One region of the Oceanisphaera sp. IT1-181 genome, then DNA from elsewhere that is predicted to be linked to it. Evidence: riboswitches for the same ligand, from Rfam matches in the RefSeq annotation. Region 1 holds a riboswitch; each other region holds the start of a gene.
The links. Region 1 has a riboswitch for thiamine pyrophosphate ahead of R0134_RS15675 (sodium:solute symporter family transporter). Riboswitches for the same ligand answer to the same signal wherever they lie in the genome.

Region 2: it holds a riboswitch for thiamine pyrophosphate, as region 1 does, so the genes downstream of both, R0134_RS10955 (TonB-dependent receptor) here and R0134_RS15675 (sodium:solute symporter family transporter) in region 1, are expected to answer to the same signal.
Region 3: it holds a riboswitch for thiamine pyrophosphate, as region 1 does, so the genes downstream of both, thiD (bifunctional hydroxymethylpyrimidine kinase/phosphomethylpyrimidine kinase) here and R0134_RS15675 (sodium:solute symporter family transporter) in region 1, are expected to answer to the same signal.

The regions. Positions count from the first base shown of each region.
Region 1 is NZ_CP136856.1:3,523,180-3,530,215, reverse strand. It holds gene pyrC (dihydroorotase) at 12-1,055, shown strand; TPP riboswitch at 1,322-1,449, shown strand; gene R0134_RS15675 (sodium:solute symporter family transporter) at 1,555-2,997, shown strand; gene R0134_RS15670 (RNA-binding protein) at 3,261-3,533, shown strand; gene R0134_RS15665 (DUF1456 family protein) at 3,535-4,044, shown strand; gene R0134_RS15660 (Gfo/Idh/MocA family oxidoreductase) at 4,126-5,160, opposite strand; gene R0134_RS15655 (FAD-binding and (Fe-S)-binding domain-containing protein) at 5,403-7,036, shown strand, end outside.
Region 2 is NZ_CP136856.1:2,453,721-2,460,756, forward strand. It holds gene R0134_RS10935 (protein-disulfide reductase DsbD family protein) at 1-482, shown strand, start outside; gene R0134_RS10940 (protein disulfide oxidoreductase) at 479-982, shown strand; gene R0134_RS10945 (cytosine permease) at 1,509-2,831, shown strand; gene R0134_RS10950 (NAD(P)/FAD-dependent oxidoreductase) at 3,332-4,540, shown strand; TPP riboswitch at 4,743-4,847, shown strand; gene R0134_RS10955 (TonB-dependent receptor) at 4,928-7,006, shown strand.
Region 3 is NZ_CP136856.1:3,420,759-3,427,794, reverse strand. It holds gene polA (DNA polymerase I) at 1-2,191, shown strand, start outside; TPP riboswitch at 2,339-2,450, shown strand; gene thiD (bifunctional hydroxymethylpyrimidine kinase/phosphomethylpyrimidine kinase) at 2,490-3,380, shown strand; gene R0134_RS15225 (putative monovalent cation/H+ antiporter subunit A) at 3,668-5,968, shown strand; gene R0134_RS15220 (Na+/H+ antiporter subunit B) at 5,965-6,396, shown strand; gene R0134_RS15215 (Na+/H+ antiporter subunit C) at 6,396-6,743, shown strand; gene R0134_RS15210 (Na+/H+ antiporter subunit D) at 6,740-7,036, shown strand, end outside.

The DNA.
Region 1 (7,036 bases):
GAACCCGCCCAATGAGCACACAACTGACTAGCCTGACGATTACCCGCCCTGATGATTGGCATTTACACTTGCGTGATGGCGAACAACTCAAAGACACAGTGGCTGATGCTAGCCGTTATTTAGGCCGCGCTTTAGTAATGCCTAATCTTTTGCCGCCCGCCACTACTACCGAGCTGGCGCTGGCCTATTACGACAAGATAACGGCAGTGCGCCCACCAGGCAGCCTGTTTGAACCTTTGATGAGCTTGTACCTCACCGATAAGACAGATCCAGAAGAGATCCGGCGCGCCAAAGCCAGCGGTAAAATCGTGGCCTGCAAGTTGTATCCAGCGGGTGCCACCACCAACTCGGACTCCGGCGTAACTGACGTGAAGAATATTTACTCAGTGTTGGATGTGATGCAAGAAACCGGCATCTTGTTGTTGGTGCACGGCGAAGTGACCGACGCCAGCGTGGATATTTTCGACCGCGAGAAGGTGTTTCTTGAGACTATCTTGCCCGACGTAGTGCGCGATTTTCCTCAGCTGAAAATCGTACTCGAGCACATTACTACCGAGCACGCGGTTAAGTTTGTGGAGCAAGCCGGTGATAACGTAGCGGCTACCATTACCACGCATCACTTGATGTTTAACCGTAACCACATGCTGGTGGGTGGCATTCGTCCGCACTATTACTGCTTACCGATTTTAAAGCGCAACACCCATCAGCAAGCGTTAGTGCGCGCAGCCATCAGTGGTAATAAGAAATTCTTTATCGGTACCGACTCGGCGCCGCATTTTAAGCAAAATAAAGAAACCGCCTGTGGTTGCGCTGGCGCTTATACCTCGCACGCCGCCGTTGAGCTGTATGCAGAAGTATTTGAAGAAGCGGGTGCTCTGGATAAACTGGAAGCCTTTACCAGCCATAACGGCCCAGACTTTTACGGCCTGCCACGCAACTCAGACACCATTACCTTGGTGAAAGAGACCTGGTCTGTGCCCGCCACCCTGCCCTTAGGTGGTCAAGAGTTGGTGCCCATCCGTGCCGGTGAAACCATCAGCTGGATGGTGAAGTAGCGCCTAGCTAATACCGTAGAGGCCGATTTATCCGGCCGGTTTTGCGCAGCAAAACGATAAGCACCAACCTAGATAAAAAGCCCTGAGCCAAGCTCGGGGCTTTTTTTCGCCGTCATTCTGACGTATGTCAGGAGCTTGGTTTGGAAATATCATCTTGTTTGATCACTTTATGCCGCTACGTGCCATCGGCCAGCTAAAGCGGCCTCTACCTCCCACCTCACGTAAGTCCAATGTTTGACAAGCGTCACTTTTATTCTTACTCTCATTGTCATTCCTGGGGGAGCCTAAGGTGTAGAAATTACACCCAATTTGGCTGAGATTCCGCTACTTGCAGCGGTAACCCTTAGAACCTGATCCGGATAATGCCGGCGAAGGGAAGGAACTGACTTACCCTCACTCCCCACCTCTGCGACCGTTGTTACCCGGCATACTATCGCCCATATAACCGTCAATGACTGACGATGTTAATCATGTTTGCCTTTTGGCAAAGGGAGAATACATGCTACTCAGCACTACCGAAGCCATTTTATGGCTCTGCTTATTTGCCGCCATGTTTGCTATTCCAGGCCTCTATTATGCGCGCCGCCAGCAAGACAATATCGAAGACTTTGTCGTGGCTCGCAATAGTCAAAACGGCATATCCACTATGCTGACATTATTAGCCACCACGCTCGGCGCTTGGATATTATTTGGCCCGGCAGAAGCCGCCACGTGGGGCGGCATAGGGGCGGTGATCGGCTATGCACTGGGCTCACTTGCGCCCCGCTTTATGATGATCCCCTTAGGTAAAAGGCTGCGCGAGCTGATCCCAGAAGGCCACACCCTCACTGAATTTGTGCTGCATCGCTACGGTAAAACCATGTATGGCTTCGTGATGGTGATCATGATGTTCTACATGTTTATCTCACTGACCGCAGGCCTCACCGCCGTCGCTAAAATGGTAAGTTTGCTGGCACCCGTGCCTTTGTGGGCTACTGCTTCTATCGTAATGTTGGCCACCCTGCTCTACACCTTATACGGCGGCCTGCGCGTCACCATTTTTACCGACCGCCTACAGATCATAGTAATACTGCCGTTTTTATTACTGCTGATTATGTTTGGCTGGCAAGCGGTGGGCGGCATTGGGCCCACTATCGCCGGCCTCAAAGAAAAAGCGCCAGAGCTACTCAATCCCTTTGATATGGGTGGCTTTAAATCCGGCCTCACCTTCTTTATTGCGGTAGTGTTAACCGGGCTTTTTTACCAAGGCACTTGGCAGCGTATTTTTGCCGCTCAAGATAATAAAGCCATTCGTAATGGCTTTATCGTCAGCGGTATCTTGAGCTTCATCTTTATCTTTATCATGGGCCTATTCGGCTTAGCCTTCGTGGGCTTAGGCTTAGCAGGTGATGGCTCGGTAGCCGTGTTTGATGTGCTGCTGTCTAACATTCCGTTGTGGTTTGCCATCGGTTTATTGCCCTTTGGCCTAGCCTTGATTATGAGCAGCGCCGACTCCACCATCAGCGGTATTTCCAGCATGATAGTGGTGGACTTGCGCCGTCTGTTACCGGATTTTAGCGCCAACCGCCTGCTGGGTTTATCCCGCTGGTTGATAGTATTGATCTCTATTCCGGTATTGATAGTGGCGTCTCAAGGCTTTAGCGTCTTGTATCTGTTCTTATTGGCCGATCTCTTATGTTGCGCCGCGGCCTTCCCGGTGTTCTTTGGCTTTTATAGCGCTCGTTATCAGGCTTATAACGCCGTGCTCAGCACCGCCGCCGGCTTAATCGCAGGCCTGTGGCTGTTCCCAGCCCCTGGTGCGCCAATCGAATATCTATTGGAGTCATTCTTACTGGCGAGCTTAGTACCTGTGCTGGTCTCTGTGTTATTGCAGTTTATGCCTAACCGCCAGACCTTTGATTTTTCTATCTTGCGCCAACGTATTCGCAGTTTAGAAAGTTAGTTTTAAACCATGACGTCACACGGTTAACACGTAAAATGATCACAAGCCGGCCCGTAAAGGTCGGCTTTTTTATGGACGCCAATCTCGGTGCTATCCTCTAAATAGTCAGGCATAAGCAGGCAGACGTTAGCCAGACAAACTGCTACACTCGCGACCCCTTGCATTAAGCATTCAGGCTTATGCCAGCCCATTTTATAAACAACCACTTAATGAACGGCTTATCATCTTAAGATAAGGCGCCAACATATTATTTTGGAGAATCCATGAAGATTATGATCCGAGGCTTATCTCGCCTCACTACCGAAGAAAAAATCTTAGCACTGCTCGCCCCTTACGGCTTAGTGCAGTACTTCCATCTGGTTATGGATCCTAATACCAATAACTCAAAAGGTTTTGGTTTTGCCTTTATGCCAAACCCTGCTCAAGCTAAAGCCGCCATCAAGAGTTTGAACGGTATCGAAGTAGACGGTGAAAAAATTCGCGTGAAAAAAGCCGAAGATAAGCCAGAAGAAGCTAAAAAAGTGGAGCCAAAATAATATGACTAATAACGATATTTTACGCCGCGTGCGCTACTCACTGGACTTAAAAGATGCTCAGTCACTCGCCCTGTTTGCTCAAGGTGGTATTGAGATTGATGAAGCGCAGTTTTTAGCCTTGCTCGCCAAAGAAGAAGATGAAAACTACCACAGCTGCAGCAATGAGCAGCTATTGGGCTTTTTAGATGGCTTAGTATTACAAGAAAGAGGCCCACGCGAAGGTGGACCTGCACCTAAGACTGAAGGTGCCGAGCCGATGAACAACCAAGTCTTTAAGAAGCTGCGCGTCGCCTTGCAACTAAAAGAAGATGATATTTTAAGCTTGCTGGCCTTGGCCGGATTTATTGTAAGAAAGCCTGAGCTGACTTCTTTGTTTCGCAAACCCGACCATAAACACTTCAAACCGTGTGGCGACCAGTTCTTGCGGAACTTCTTGCAAGGCCTAGCCCTGCAACGCCGCCATGGCGCAGAGCCTAGCGCTGAAGAAGATGCCGACCAAACTGCCGAGTAAGGTTAAGTAGGGTCGATACTTAAAGAAAGAGTATTCGACCACTTTACTCTTTATAAAAAATACTAAGCCAGCAGCAGACGATTATTCTCTAAAGCTGGTAGCCGTTAAGGGCAAGGTACGACCTTCTACCGAGCTCTTTTCTGCAATATTAATAATATTAAGTCCATCTAATGCGTCTTGCATGGTCACAGGTGGCGGCGCTTCGCCGCGAATTGCCTTGGCCGTGGCTTGATAGAAATAACGATAACCACCCACCTCAGACTCAATCACTTGTGCATCATCATCCGAATAGAAAATACCGTAGTCCGCTTCCGCCTCTTTCGCTAAATATGGCGAGTCCGGCACTATGCCGTTTTGCAGACGCTCTTCTTGCGGATCAAAACCACGCTTAATATAGCAGCCCAGTTCGCCCTGTAACTTAAAGCGCAAACTCGGTCCTGGATGATAGGGACTGGAATGCAAAATCACTTCTTTATCGCGATAATGCAGCAGCACATGAAAGTAGTCCGTCACTTTGCCACCTGGGCGCATCGATAAACAACGGCCCGTCACCGCTTGTGGCTTACCAAATAACACCAACGCCTGATCGACTAAATGCCCGCCTAAATCAAACCAAATACCGGCACCCACACCTGGGGTTTCTACGCGTACCCGAGGGCGAAAGCGATCAAAGTGGGATTCAAAACCATGAATTGGGCCCAAGGTGCCATCTGCCAGTAATTTGCGTAACGTTAAAAAGTCACTGTCCCAGCGGCGGTTATGAAATGGGATCAAGCACAGGTTATTAGTTTCAGCTAAGCGCATTAACTCTGTACCTTGATGCAGCTGAGTCACGGTGGGGTTTTCCATCACCACATGCAGCCCCAAGCTCAAGGCCTTGCGCCCTAACTCGTAGTGCACTTCGTTAGGAGCTGTGATCACCACTAGCTCTGCACCGGACTCGGCCAGCATCAGATCCACATCAGTGTACACAGCGACATTTGGCCATTCCTCTGCCGCCAGCTCTGGCTTAGAGGTGCTAATGGCGACCAGTTCAAAGTCCGCCAAGCTATCGATAAAAGGTAAATGAAAAATACTGGCAGACTGGCCGTAGCCGATAATGGCGGTTTTAATCACGGTTAACCTCGTTAAAAATCATATTTGTTATACCATCAGAGAAAACTGCCACTCAAGCAACACAGGCTCAAGTAGCACAGTAAAGTCGCGACAGTTAGTGTCTTACTCTAGCCTAACCTGATGTTGTCGATAAATCAGAATAAACTGACGCTTACCTTTTTATACCAGAATCGGTTAAGCCAAAATCATAAGCAGGCCTTATCATAAGACGCAAGCACAGCCACAGCTAAGGAAGCACTTTGATGGCATCTCGTTACACTTTATTACTGGCGGCGCTACGCAAGATATTACCCGCCGCGCGTATTATTACCGATCCTGCGCTGTGCTTAGCACTGGGCACAGACGCCAGCTTTTATCGACTGTTACCTAAAATGGTATTGCGCTTAAGCAGCACCGCAGAAGTTATTCAGGTACTTCAGCTATGTAGCGAGCACGCCATTCATTGCACCTTTCGCGCTGCGGGCACCAGTTTGTCGGGCCAAGCCATCTCCGACTCGGTACTGATCACCTTAACCGATGACTGGCGCGGCCACACCATGAGTGAAAACGGTCACCTCATTACTTTACAGCCAGGCGTAATAGGTGCACACGCCAATAAATATCTGGCACCGTTTGGGCGCAAGATAGGCCCAGATCCCGCGTCTATCAATAGCTGTAAAATTGGCGGCATCGCCGCTAATAATGCCTCTGGCATGTGCTGTGGCACGGCCCAAAATTCCTATCAAACCTTAGCGGGCTTAAGTGTAGTTTTAGCCGACGGTACCTATCTTGATACCCGAGACGAATTAAGCAAGGCGCGCTTTGCCCAGTTGCAGCCGCAGTTACTCAGTGGCTTACAAGCATTGCATCAGCAAGTGTTAGCCAACCCGGCCTTGAGTGAGCGCATCCGTCACAAGTACCGATTAAAAAATACCACCGGCTACAGCCTGAACGCCCTGCTAGATTTTACCGATCCCTTCGATATGCTGGCCCACTTGATGATTGGCTCCGAAGGCACGCTGGGCTTTATTAATGACATTAGTTACAACACGGTACCCGATCATGCCTTTAAGGCCTCTTGCCTTTTGGTGTATGCCGATATTGAAAATACCTGCTTGGCGGTCACCGAATTAGCCGACACTGCTGTTGCGGCAGTTGAGATAATGGACGGTCGCGCCCTGCGCTCCATTGCCAATCAGGCCGGTATGCCCGACTTTATTCAAACCTTAGATTTAGAAGCAGCGGCGCTATTAATAGAAGTACACGGCGCTACTCAAGCCGAGTTAGCGCAAAACTGCGCTCAAGCAATGGCCGCCATTGAGAGCTTCACACTGCTTGAGCAGGTAGCGTTCACGCAAGATACCAAGTTGTGCGCTAACCTGTGGGCCATGCGCAAAGGCATGTTTCCGGCGGTGGGAGCGGTACGTGAAACCGGTACTACTGTAGTAATTGAAGACGTAGCGTTTCACGTGAAACATTTAGCGGCGGCAGTGCGTAAGTTAACGGCCCTCTTCGAGCGGTTCGGTTATCACGAGGCCATTATCTTCGGTCACGCCTTGGCCGGTAATCTGCACTTTGTATTTACTCAAGGCTTCGATAACGAGACTGAGCGCCAGCGTTACGGTGATTTTATGGCAGCCGTCACTCAGTTGGTGGCCGTGGAATATCAAGGTTCACTCAAAGCCGAGCACGGCACGGGGCGCAACATGGCGCCCTTCGTTGAGTTGGAATGGGGGCAAGACGGCTATCGATTAGTGCAGCAGATAAAAGCACTGTTTGATCCTCAAGGCATTCTGAACCCAGGCGTGATTGTTAACGCAGATACCCAAGCGCATCTTAAAAACCTTAAACCCTTACCCGCCGCCGATCCGCTGATTGATAAGTGCATTGAATGTGG
Region 2 (7,036 bases), 1.1 Mb from region 1:
TCTGGTCTTTGATCCGACAATACGGCGCGCGCGGTTTAATGTTCGGCTTAGCGGGTATGTTATTACTCGGCGCCGTGGCCGGTGTGGGCGCTATGTTTACCCAGTCTCATTGGGTGAGCCCCATTGAAGACAACCTAAACTGGCAACCGTTAGATGCCAGCCGTATTGCGGAAGAGGTCGCCGCCGGCAAGCGGGTGTTTGTAGATGTGACCGCAGACTGGTGTATTACTTGCCAAGCCAACAAAATCGGCGTCACGCTGCGTGACCCTGTGTACTCCGCACTGCAAGCAGACGACATAGTGTTAATGCGCGGTGATTGGACACGGCCAAACAGTGCCATTACCGATTATTTGCATGCCAACCAAAGAGCCGGTATTCCGTTTAACCAAGTGTTTGGCCCCGGCCTGCCGCAAGGTAAGGCTCTAGAAGTCTTGCTCACCACCAACAAGGTGATCAGTGCCTTGGATGAGGCGAAACAATGAAACGTTCATTATTAGGTCGCATCGGTAAAGCCATCGCTTACTTGCTGCTATTAATGGTGATAGTCACCGCAGTAGATGTATGGCGCAGCCAAGACTTACCCACAGAAGTGGCAGCCCTTGGCACCATGACCACATTATCTGGTGATGAAATTGACTTAGGCGCCATGAGCGCTAAGCAGCCAGTATTAGTCTACGTATGGGCCAGCTGGTGCGGGGTATGCCGTATCGTTTCACCCATGGTGGATATGGTGGGCGCACCGGTCGTCAGCATAGCGCTGTCTTCCGGCCATGATCGCAAGGTAAGCGGCTATGTACGGGAAAAGGGTTATGACTTTTCCGTGGTTAACGATACAGATAATCACTTAGGCCAAACGCTGGGCATTAGAGTCACGCCCACGCTAATGGTCGCTTACAAAGGCGAGCTGCGTTACGCCACCGCCGGCATCACTACTCTTCCCGGAATGTATGCTCGCTTATGGGTGGCCCATGTATTGAATTAAGCCACGAGCTGAAGACACACACTAAAAATTAAAGCGCAAATAGAAAGCCGTGCTCATTAGAGTGCGGCTTTTTCTGAAGGTAGCGTGATAATGTTATGAATAGCTAAAACTGCACCATCTCCTACTAGCATCACCCCGCCCAACCGACATACATCCTTTCTATCTGAGCAGGTATTGACTTGCCTAGCGTACATCTTCCGTGCCCTTCTAATACTCATGACTCCATTTTTCGTATGCTACTAATGAACTTAATTAAGCTAATTAATGCTGATTTTATCCACATCAAGGTAGTTGCACGAAAGCCTTTATGTGACACAGATCGCACCGCCCAGTATTGTTAACAATAATATGTAGATTGTTAACTCTGGCATGTTACATTTGTTCACATGAACTGTAGGTTTTGTTTTAAATGAGTCTTTTCATGACAATCATGTCAACCCCCCATAAGGGTTGATAACAATTGTCGCGGAACACCAATAGGAAGATGTAATCCATGACTGTGCATAAAATGAACAATCCCGAGCTAATGCCATCCACGGATAAGGACCGGGATATCAATATTTGGGACTTCACCATGCTCTGGGCGGGCATGACCATCAACATGGGAGCCTTCACCATGGGGGCCCAGTTGTATCCTGGATTGTCTCCTTGGACTATCATAGGTGCGATTCTGGCCGCCTATGCCATTGTGACGACCATTCTGATTCTGGCTGGTGATATTGGACTGCGTTACGGTATTCCCTTCACCGTTTATATCCGTAGTTGCTTCGGTTATCAGGGCGCCAAGATCCCTGCAGCCTTTCGCGCCATTCCTGCCTGTTTCTGGTTTGGCTTTCAGACTTGGGTGGCGGCCGTTGCCATTGGCAAGGTACTGGAGTTGTGGATAGGCTATAGCAACACCACCATTCTTATCCTGATCTTCGGGGTACTGCAGGTAGTCAATGCCATCTATGGCATGAAAGCCATGGCCAAGTTCGACTGGGTCGCCATTCCGGCGCTGACCATACTGATCGGTCTGGTTACCTTCTGGTTGCTGGATAACAATAACGCCACCATCGGTGACGTGCTGGCCGCACCTTCGCTGAATGATGGATCTTTCTGGTTCGCGGTAATGGCTATCGCAGGCATCTGGATCACCATGGGTCTGAACAGCCCGGATATGACCCGTAAGCTGGAGCGCTCTCGCGACCACAGCAGCAAGAATTTCTTTATCCGTAACCGCAAGCCCTTTTTCGCCCAGATCTCCGGCCTTATCGTGATTGGCTCCGGTATTCTGATGGTGGGCATGATTGGCGGTATCCTCACCGGCACTTGGGACCCGATCGAAATCGTACTGAACTCCATGAATTCGCCAATCGTGTTGATCCTGAGCATGATCACCATCGCCTTTGCCCAGTGGTCCACCAACACAGTGGCCAACCTGATGCCGTCCGCTCTTATCCTGATGAACGTCTTCCCCAGACTGACTTTTGGCCAGGGTGTGTCCATCTCCGGTGCCATCGGCCTGCTGATGATGCCTTGGGTGTTTGCCGATAACCTGCTGTGGTTCAGCGTTATTACTTCCGGTTTGCTGGGTCCGGTAGCGGGTATCATGCTGACCGACTTCTATCTGTTGCGCCGTGGTCAGTTAAACGTGGACGACTTTTATAACCCTCTGGGACCCTTCGTTTATCAGAACAATTACAACCTGCGGGCCTTCTTGGTCTACGGTCTGTCCTTCGTCTGCAGCCTAGTGCTCATCGACTATGCGTTCTTTGTCGGGCTGGTAGTGAGCGTGTTGGGCTATTACGTGATAATGAAACCCATTGTCCGTCCTGCCGGTGTCGCTGCAGTTCCCGCAAAATCCTGAGTCTTTAGCGTTAGTTGTACCTTTGGCCCCCTTTGGGGGCCTTTTTTGTTATTGGAGTCTATGGTCTGCCAAACTGACATCGCCAGTACCATTAAGACGAATGAAAAAATCTTCTCAGAGCACAAAACAAAACCATGCTTTAAAGCAATGAAAGTGGTCGCTACTGCCTTATAATCGCCAGCGCAATTAGAGTTTGCTTAAGCTTTTCTTATGAGGGCCAACCCATCAAGTTACCTATCGAAACAGAGAATGAAGTAGAGAGTTCTGCAGCAGCCAGCTGGGCGCCTTGTCCTAAGTGTCAGGGGCGCGGCCGGATCAGTCAGAAGATCCGCAAGAAAGTGAAGCTCAGCTATCAGGCAGCGCTAGCGCAGTTTGAAAAGAACGGCGGCACGGCTCCTGCTCTCCCTAAAGCACACTTATCTTCATGCCCAAACTGTGGCGGATCTGGACTGATCGCGGCTCTTACCCCACCGGTAGCCGATACAGAAAACTATCCAACTGTGGCGATCATTGGAGGCGGCATTGGCGGCGTAGCATTGGCGGTGGCCTGTTTACACCGTGGCATTCCGTTCACCCTTTATGAGCGCGATAGTGGCTTTGAAGCTCGCTCTCAGGGTTATGGCCTCACCTTGCAACAAGCGAGCAAAGCCATCGAAGGCTTAGGTATTTTCTCTCTCGATAAGGGCGTGGTGTCTACTCGCCATGTGGTACACACCACTGACGGCAAAGTGCTTGGCGAATGGGGCATGAGAAAGTGGCTGCACTCAGATAGCACTTCTGCGCCTAAGCGCACTAACGTGCATATCGCCCGTCAGTCTTTGCGCTTAGCGCTGCTGGAACAATTGGGTGCCCACCTGAATGAACTCCCAAATACACACAGCTGCGTAAAATGGGGCCATCAGTTGGTCGACTTTAAAGAGACTGATAAAGGCGTTGAGCTGAGCTTTGAGGTGAACGGACAAATACAAAGCGCCAAAGCGGACTTGGTGGTGGGTGCCGATGGTATTAGAAGTGTCGTTCGCCACTTAGCTTTGGGGCACGACATAAGCTCCCTGCGTTATTTGGATTGCATGGTGATCTTAGGGATCTGCCCATTAAGTGCGCTTGAAGGCGTAGACAGTGATTTACTGGACTCTGCTACGGTATTTCAAACCGCCAATGGCCATGAGCGTATTTATATCATGCCCTACGACGCCGATTCTGTGATGTGGCAATTAAGCTTTCCTATGGCAGAAAACGAAGCTAGAGCCTTGAGTGCCCAAGGCACTGCAGCGCTAAAGGCAGAAGCCTGCAAGCGCACCCAGTGGCACTCGCCCATTCCGCAGATTTTGGCAGCCACTCAGGATGCACAAATTTCTGGCTATCCGGTGTATGACCGCGCCTTACTCACGCCAGAATTATTGGCAAGCGCAGGTCCCATTACATTGCTTGGCGATGCGGCGCACCCCATGAGCCCGTTTAAAGGGCAAGGCGCTAACCAAGCGTTGCTCGATGCATTATCACTGGCACGCATTATTGTCAGAAGCTGCCGGCCACAATCGAACTGGCGCGATGCAGGCATTCGCAACCGCGTGTTAGGCGAGTTTGAAGCTGAGATGCTAGAGCGCAGCGCCACTAAAGTGACGGATTCAGCAGACGCGGCGCAATTTCTGCACTCGGATGTGGTGCTGCATGAGAGCGATGAACCTAGAGGGCGTTGTTTAAAGTAACAAATGCTGAAAACAAACAGGCACCTAAATAAAGCTGATACAGAAAGATGAATTCAGTCACCAGCCGCGCTCACTAGAGCGCGGCTTTTTTGTTGAGGCCCCTTTTGTTAAGGCCCCGTCGCAGAGGAACAACAGCTTTGCTGTATAAATCTCGACCTTAATGCCTAAATAGGTATAATGCAGACTGACTTATAACCATAAGTCATATCCTAAGGGGTGGCAGTTACGATTGCCTGAGATGCGCAGACGCGAACCCTTTGAACCTGATCCGGCTAATACCGGCGTAGGAATAGGAAGCCGCAACGCTTTGCTCTGCTCTCACCTGCCTGCTCTCGTCGTTACCCGGTTTTCGTATCTATAACCTATAGATCTATGCGGAGACTTGAAATGCCAAAATTACCTTTTTTACCCTCAGCGGTATCTTCAGCCGTGGCTTTAGGCCTAATGGCCGCGTTACCGACTTATGCAGTCGCGGCTGAGGTTTATACCCTAGACACCACCACCGTTACGTCCAGCTTTCGTGATGACAGCCTGCAAGAAACTGCGGCCAGCGTAAGCGTGATTGATGAAGCTGAGCTCAATAAGCCCGGCAACAATCATCTTGAAGACGTATTGGCGCAAACGCCTAACGTAAACTTGAGCGCCGGTGCCTCGCGCGGCAAATATTACCAGATCCGCGGTGTGGGCGAGCGCAGCCAGTTTATTGGTGCAGTTAATCCTTCGGTAGGTGTGTTGGTCGATGGCATAGACATGAGCGCCATGACCTTAGGTGCCACCTTGCTGGACACTAAACAGGTAGAAGTGCTGCGTGGCCCACAAAGTAGTTTGTATGGCGCCAACGCCTTGGCTGGCCTAATCAACATTAGCGCCAATGAGCCTACCGACACCTTAACAGGTGATGTGGAACTGACGGTGGCTGAGTACAACACCCAGAACTTAGCGGCGGCCGTAGGCGGGCCTATTAGCGACAATGTCTCCTATCGCGTTGCCGCCCAGCGCAATACCAGCGATGGTTTTGTGAAAAACGATTACCTAAATCGCGACGACACTAACAATATTGATGAAACCCTGCTGCGCACTAAGTTTCGCATTGCCGTCAGTGAAGATTTGGACTTAGACCTCACCGCCTTTTACGCCAATGTTGATAACGGTTATGACGCCTTTTCTCTGGATAATACCCGCCATACCTTATCGGATAACCCAGGCCACGACCGCCAAGAAACGCTGGCACTGTCGGGTAAAACGACTTGGTATGGCAATGAGAACTTTATTCAGGAAACATCCATCAGCGTCAATAAGAGCGATCTAGAATATGGTTTTGACGTAGACTGGACCTATCCAAGCCTACACCCTGACACCTACAGCGCCACCGATAATTACCAAAGGGACGAGCGCGGTGCCACCGTCGATGTGCGCTTTATTTCCACCGAAGAGTCTCGGCTATTTAACGACAGCACCGACTGGACCGGCGGCCTATATTATTTTCATCGCAGCTCAGATTTAACCCGCGATTACACCTATCTGCCGAGCACCTTTACCAGTGAGTATGACGCGAACCGCTATGCGGGTTACGGCGAACTCTCCACCGGGCTGACCGACAAGCTTACCTGGATCAACGGCCTGCGCTTAGAAGAAGATAATACCCTCTATAGCGACAGTGACGGCAACCGCAGCAAGCCCACCGAACTATTATGGGGTGGGCGCATGGCGCTGGAATACCAAACCAGCGAGACCCAAATGCTCTATGGCTTGATCGCTCGTGGCTACAAGGTGGGCGGCTATAACTCTAACGGCAAGTTGCCTGACACACTGCGCAATTTTGATTCCGAAACCCTGTGGAACTACGAGTTAGGTGCCAAACATAACTTGTTAGACGACAGCTTACACACCCAAGTGGCGGTGTTCTTTCAGCAAAGAGACGACGCGCAAATTAATGGCTCACGCACAGTGGTGCGCCCAGATAACTCCAGTGAATACGTAGATTACACAGCCAATGCCGATCGAGCCTATAGCTACGGCTTAGAAGCCCAAGCTCAGTGGCAAGCGACGCACGCCGTGCGTTTGCACGCCAGCCTAGGCTTGCTACAAACCGAGTTAAAAGAGCCCGGTGCCAACTTTGATGGCCGCGACGCGGCACACGCTCCCGAATACCAATTTGCGCTTGGCGTGAGCTTTGATCATGGCAGCGGCTGGTTTTCAGGCTTAGATGTGGAAGGTAAAGAGGCGTTTTATTTCTCCGACAGTCATAACGCCCGTTCGGACGCCTATGCACTGCTCAATGCGCGCTTTGGTTATCAGTTAGATAACTGGACTGTGACCTTGTGGGGCAAAAATCTCACCGATGAAGAATATGCGGTACGTGGCTTTGAGTTCCCGAACGACCCGCGTAAAGGCTACATCACGGAGCAGTATGTACAGCAAGGCGCACCACGCATGTTTGGCCTGACCACCAAGTATTCGTTCTAAATAATCAGCCTGTATACGCTGCGCAAGAAA
Region 3 (7,036 bases), 100 kb from region 1:
GCTAGTGGGCGATAAAGTGGATAACATTCCGGGCATGCCGGGCGTAGGTGAAAAAACCGCGCTGGCCTTGTTGCAGGGCTTGGGCTCGATTGAACAGATTGCAGCTCAGCTCGATAAAGTGGCGGATTTGGGCTTTCGTGGATCTAAGAGCTTTGCCGCTAAGTTTGTCGAACATAAAGAGATCTTGGACTTATCTTATACCTTGGCCACCATTAAAACCGATGTGGAGTTGCATTGTGGCCCCGCCGAGTTGCTGCAAACCCCGCCGGATACCGAAGCACTAAAAGCGCTATATCAAGAATATGAATTTCGTAATTTGTTAGCCGAGTTGGATCCAGAGCTTGCCGCGGTATCCGCCAAGCCTGCGGCACCGGCCATGGACGTGAATTATCAGACCATTCTGACCGAAGCCGAGTTGCAAGACTGGGTAGGGCGCTTGGCCAAGGCACCGTATTTTGCCTTTGATACCGAAACCACCAGCCTAAATTATCGCGACGCACGAATAGTGGGCATGTCGTTTTCCGTAGAGGCGGGAGAGGCGGCCTATGTGCCCTTTGGCCATGATTATTTAGATGCGCCGGAGCAGTTGAGTGAAGCCGTGGTATTGGCGGCGTTAAAGCCGCTGCTAGAAGCCGAGCTGCCGATTAAATTGGGTCAGAATTTAAAGTACGATGCCAATGTATTGAAAAATCACGATATTCAGATGCGTGGCATTGGGCTGGATACCATGTTGGAGTCTTATGTACTGAACTCGGTACAAACGCGTCACGACATGGACAGCATGGCTAATTTCTTCTTAAATCACGCCACCACGCCCTTTGAGGCCATTGCCGGCAAGGGTGCTAAGCAGCTGACGTTTAATCAAATTCCCTTAGAAGAAGCGGCATTTTATGCGGCAGAAGACGCAGACATAACGCTGCGCTTGCACCATCATTTAGCCGAACAACTGGCCGCCGAGCCTGAGCTGCAAAGCGTATTTACCGACATTGAAATGCCATTAGTGCCGATTTTGGCTGAGATGGAGTACACAGGCGTTAAGATAGACAGCAAGCTGCTGGCCATCCAAAGCGATGAAATTGCCAAGCGTCTGAAAGAACTAGAGCTACAAGCTCATGAATTAGCGGGCGAACCCTTTAACTTAAGCTCGCCTAAGCAGTTGGGTGAAATCCTGTTTACCAAGCTGGCACTGCCGATTTTGAAAAAGACGCCTAAGGGCGCGCCTTCAACGGCAGAAGAAGTGCTGCAAGAGCTGGCGCTGGATTATCCGCTGCCTAAGTTATTGATGGAATATCGTGGCTTAAGCAAGCTCAAGTCCACTTACACGGACAAGCTGCCATTGATGGTGAATCAGCACAGTGGGCGCATTCATACCTCCTATCATCAGGCCAATGCGGCGACTGGTCGCTTGTCGTCCTCGGATCCTAACTTACAAAATATTCCGATTCGTACGACCGAAGGGCGGCGCATTCGCCAAGCTTTTATTGCCGAGCCAGGCTATAAGTTGGTGGCGGCGGATTACTCGCAAATTGAACTGCGCATCATGGCGCACCTCTCCAAAGATAAAGGCCTGCTCGATGCCTTCGGCCAAGGCTTGGATATCCACAAGGCCACCGCGGCGGAAGTGTTTGGCGTGGCGCTCGACAGCGTAACTACCGAGCAGCGTCGTCGGGCCAAGGCCATTAACTTTGGTTTGATTTATGGCATGAGTGCCTTTGGTTTGTCTCGCCAGTTAGGTATTGCGCGCCATGAGTCTCAGGCTTATATGGATATTTACTTTGAGCGCTACCCAGGCGTGCTCAAATACATGGAAGACACCCGCGCTCTGGCCGCAGATAAAGGCTACGTGGAGACTTTGTTTGGTCGTCGCTTATATTTGCCTGAGATCAACGCTAAAAACGGTGCGCGCCGTAAAGGCGCCGAACGTGCCGCGATCAACGCGCCAATGCAGGGAACCGCCGCCGATATCATCAAGAAAGCCATGATCAAGGTCGCGGCTTGGTTAAAGAGCCAAGCCGACGGTGAAGTGCGCATGCTGATGCAAGTACACGATGAGTTGGTGTTTGAAATTCGTGAAGATAAAGTCGAAGAGTTTAAACAGCAGATCTGCGATCTCATGGAGCATGCGGCCAGTATTGATGTGCCATTACTGGTTGAAGCCGGCGACGGCGATAACTGGGATCAAGCGCATTAACTGACAGCTGCACGCCGTACGTTATACGCGTTACGTTAACAACAAAGCACCGAGCCGGTTGGTTCGGTGTTTCTTTATGTATGACTTACCGCGTATGGCGTAAAGCGTACGGCTTTCTTTTCAAGGTGTAGGTCGCTATTATCCAACCATTGTTAGTCGGGGAGCCTTGGTCAAAAACCTAAGTGCTGAGACGGTAGATGCCGGACCCGCTGTACCTGATCCAGTTAATGCTGGCGTAGGAAACTAACGGGTAAGTGCCACTTTACCTGCAAGTCCTTCGCCCGAAGGAGCTTAATAAATGTCCACTCAGTTCTCTGCTAATGCAGCAAATAAGCAAAAACCTCATCACCAAAAGCCACATCACCAAAAACCAATAGTCCTCACCATTGCCGGCTCAGACAGCAGCGGTGGCGCGGGTATTCAAGCGGATATTAAAGCCATTTCTGCCACCGGCGGTTACGCCTGCTCTGTGATAACGGCCCTCACTGCACAAAATACTCAAGGCGTGACCGCAGTACACCCAACGCCGCAAGCCATGATCCAAGCGCAATTAGACGCGGTATTCAGCGATTTGGCCATTACTTCGGTGAAAGTAGGCATGCTCGGTGATAGCGAAACCATTCGCACAGTAGCGGCGGCGTTGCGCCGTTATCAGCCCCAGCATTTAGTGGTGGATCCTGTGATGGTGACCGCCAATGGCGACATGTTGCTGGCGGACGATGCGGTGCATTGCTTGCGCACCGAGTTGCTGCCGTTGGCGGATGTGATCACGCCTAACTTACCGGAAGCGGCGGCTTTATTGGGGGTGGCGATTCCTGAGTATTTGTCTGACGTAGAAGCCTTATTTGCCGGTTTACAGCAGTTGGATTGTAAGGCGGTATTAATCAAAGGCGGCTTCTTGCAACAAGAAGCGCGTAGCCCAGACTGGTTATTAATGGGTGGTCAAGTGCGCTGCTTCGATACGCCGCGCATTATGACGGCGAATACCCACGGCACTGGCTGTACTTTATCGGCGGCGCTGGCCAGTTATTTAGGTCAAGGTTTTAGCTTAGAAGAAGCCGTAGAGCGGGCTAAGCACTATATCGATCAGGCGATTTTGGCTGGCAGTTTAGTGCGTATCGGCCAAGGCCGAGGTCCGGTGGAGCATTTTTTCGCTACCAAAATAGGCCCGACCCGACTTGTACCATAAATAAAATATTGGAATCGCTATTGCATATAGAGTTGGTGAATACTTAGATCAATCTCTCAATTAACGTTATCAAGCGGGCGAAAAAACTGTGGCCTGCTTGCGTTTTACTAGGTCGACTTGTAGTATCGATCGCCATAATAATATAAAAATAATCGATTAACTGATTGATAAGCTTATTGATAAATAATCGAAATAGCTTCTAACTATAGCCTCTGCCCAGTGTTATCTCTTCCCTATTTTTAGCTTATTCTATTGCCTGAACAGGCAAGGAAAGGAGGCATTTTCCTATGCTTGTTGCCATTTTATCGGGCTTTATTTTAGCCTTTCTGGTGCCACAACTGTCTCGCATTATGGGCGCGAAGATTGGTTGGTGCCTGTCGGTACTGCCGGCGGCATTGTTTGGCTATTTTTTAACGTTTTGGCCGGCGGTGACCGCAGGCGAAACGCTGCATTATCATTATTCTTGGATACCCAGTCTCAATATTAATCTGAGCTTAATGGTCGATGGCCTAAGCCTGATGTTTGCCTTGCTGATCACCGGCATTGGTACTTTTATCTTTATTTATGCGGGCCGTTATCTACAAGGCCACCGAGATATTCATAAGTTATTGATGTATTTGCTGGCCTTTATGGCGGCGATGTTGGGCTTGGTATTATCCAGCAACTTGATTGCCATGTTTGTATTTTGGGAGCTGACCAGCTTTACCTCCTATTTGCTGATCGGCTTTAATCACGAACAAGAAAAAGCCCGCAAGGCCGCCTTGCAGGGCTTTTTTATTACCGTGGCGGGTGGTCTTGCCTTGATGACCGGCTTGATTTTACTGGGCCATATAGGCGGCAGTTTTGAGCTCAGCGAGCTATTGGCCCAAGGCACCTCATTACAAGACAACCCGCTGTTTATCGCCATGATGGGCTTGATACTGCTGGGCGCCTTTACTAAATCAGCACAAACGCCGTTTCATTTTTGGTTGCCTAATGCCATGGCGGCCCCCACTCCGGTGAGTGCTTACTTGCACTCGGCGACCATGGTAAAAGCCGGCATTTATTTAATGGCGCGCTTACAACCCATGATGGCCGGCCATGAAGTCTGGACTACTACGCTGTCGTTATTTGGCGGCGTGACTATGACGGTGGGCGCCATTATGGCGGTGTGCAGTACCGATCTTAAACGTATCTTGGCCTTTTCGACTGTCATGGCGCTGGGTACTTTGACCATGCTGATTGGCATCGGCACGCCTCATGCGCTAGAAGCGGCCATGGTATTCTTGCTGGCCCATGCCTTATATAAAGGCGCGCTCTTTATGGCCGCTGGCACCTTGGATTACTCCACCGGCACTAAAGATGTACGCGACTTGTCGGGCCTGCGCATCTATATGCCGCACACGGCGATGTTTACCACTCTTGCCGCCCTGTCATTGGCGGGTATTCCGCCTTTGTTTGGCTTTATCGCCAAGGAGCTGATGTTTAGTGGTGCTTTAGGCAGTACTAAACTGGCCGCTTTATTAACTGTGCTGTGCTTGATTACCGCTATTTGCATAGTGGCGGCCAGTGCCTTGGTGGCCGTTAAGCCCTTTTATGGCCCTTATAAAGTCACACCCCGAACACCGGAAGAAGCGCACTGGTCGATGCGCTTAGGCTTCACGGTGTTGGCGCTGCTTAGCCTGCTATTTGGCTTAATGCCCAGCTTGGTTTCTCCATTATTACAGGCGTCAATCGCGGCCATTAACGGCGGCGCTAGCGTCGAGCTGGATCTGGCGTTATGGCACGGTTTCAATCTTCCGTTATTGCTGAGCGGTGTGGCGTTATTGTGCGGCGCACTCTTATATTGCTACTGGAATAAGGTTCGCGAGCCGTTAAGCAGTGCCATCGATTTCTTGGCTTATGGGCCTGAGCGTGGCTATGAACACATTATGCAAGGCCTAGTGTGGATTGCCGATAAGCAAACGCGGGTGCTGCAAAACGGCTATATGGCCAATTATATTTTGACTATCTTGCTGACCACCATTGGCTTATTAACCTACGTCTTCTGGTCTGAAGATGCCTTCGTCTACTCCTTATCCTTTGAAGGAGTGCGTTTTTATGAAGTGGTGATAGTGCTGCTAATGATGGTGTCGGCGGTCTATGCCTGTGGCACTACCTTGCGTTTAGGATCTGTGGCGGCCCTTGGTGTGTTAGGCTTTGTGATGGCCATGGTCTACGTGTTCTTTAGCGCACCAGACTTAGCCATTACCCAGATTTTGGTAGAAACCCTGACCGTGATCATGCTGGTACTGGTGTTATTCCGCTTACCGCGTTTTCAGGAGCTATCCGGTCGTGTGGTGCGCTGGCGAGATGCCGTCGTGGCCGCAGCCTTTGGTGTGCTGGTAACCATGATGCTGCTTACCGTGCATCAAACTGCCCTGCCGGGTGAGCGTATCTCGGATTATCTGGCCGCTAACAGTTACGTGCTGGCCCATGGTCGCAATATAGTGAACGTGATCTTGGTGGACTTTAGGGCGCTCGATACCTTAGGCGAAATCTTCGTGTTGGCCTTGGCGGCCATAGGCGTGAACGCCATGATCCGCCTTCGCGATGAGGCTAAATCATGAGAACAGATACTTCCATAATTCTACAAACCGCCACCCGCATGCTGGTGCCGCTGCTGTTATTGTTTTCCATTTTTTTACTGTTGCGCGGCCATAACGAACCCGGCGGCGGCTTTATTGCGGGCTTAGTGGCATCGTGTGCCTTTGGCTTACACCTGTTTGCCTTTGATGCGCGCAGTACCCGTGTGCTGCTAAAAGTCGAAAGCCAGCATCTGATGGGCGTGGGGCTGTGCATGGCGTTGGTTAGCGGCATGGTCGGCGTGCTGTTAAAAGGTCAGCCTTTTTTAACCAGCCAATGGGCCGCGTTTTATGTGCCAGGCATTGGTGAGTTAAGCGTGAGTACGCCTTTATTGTTCGATATCGGTGTCTATTTAGTGGTGATCGGCGTGGTGTCGACCATTTTACTGTCGCTAGATAAGTCGGAGGATTAATGGAAAACCTATTCGCATTCGTGATTGGCGGCCTGTACGCCACCGCCTTATTTATGATGCTCAGACGCAGCATAGTGAAATTGGTGATCGGGCTGATGATTTTATCGAACGCCGCCAATTTACTGATTTTAACCGCCGGTGGTTTGGTGCGCGGCGCGCCGCCTTTGATCCCCGATCACTTAGAGCGTGTCACCACGACCATGGCAGACCCTTTGCCGCAGGCGCTGATTTTAACCGCCATCGTGATTAGTTTTGGGGTTCTCGCCTTCGCCGTGGTGCTAATTCACCGCGCTTATGAAGTGATTGGAGCCGATGATATGAATGAAATGAAGAGCACCGACTCGTGAATATAGCCATAGTTCTACCTATTTTTATTCCCATGCTGGCCGGTGCCCTCACCTTGGCCTGTTGGCAATGGCGCAACGTACAGCGCTGGTTATCCTTGTTATCGGGCACAGGCCTGTTGCTGGCGGGCATTTATCTGTTTATCCAAGTACGCGAGCAAGGCATCTTGGTCGCCTACATGGGGGATTGGGCCGCACCCTACGGCATTACCTTAGTGGCGGATTTACTGAGCGCCATTATGGTGTTGGTGACCGGCATTGTGGGCTTAAGTGTGGCGGTTTATTCGCTGGCGACC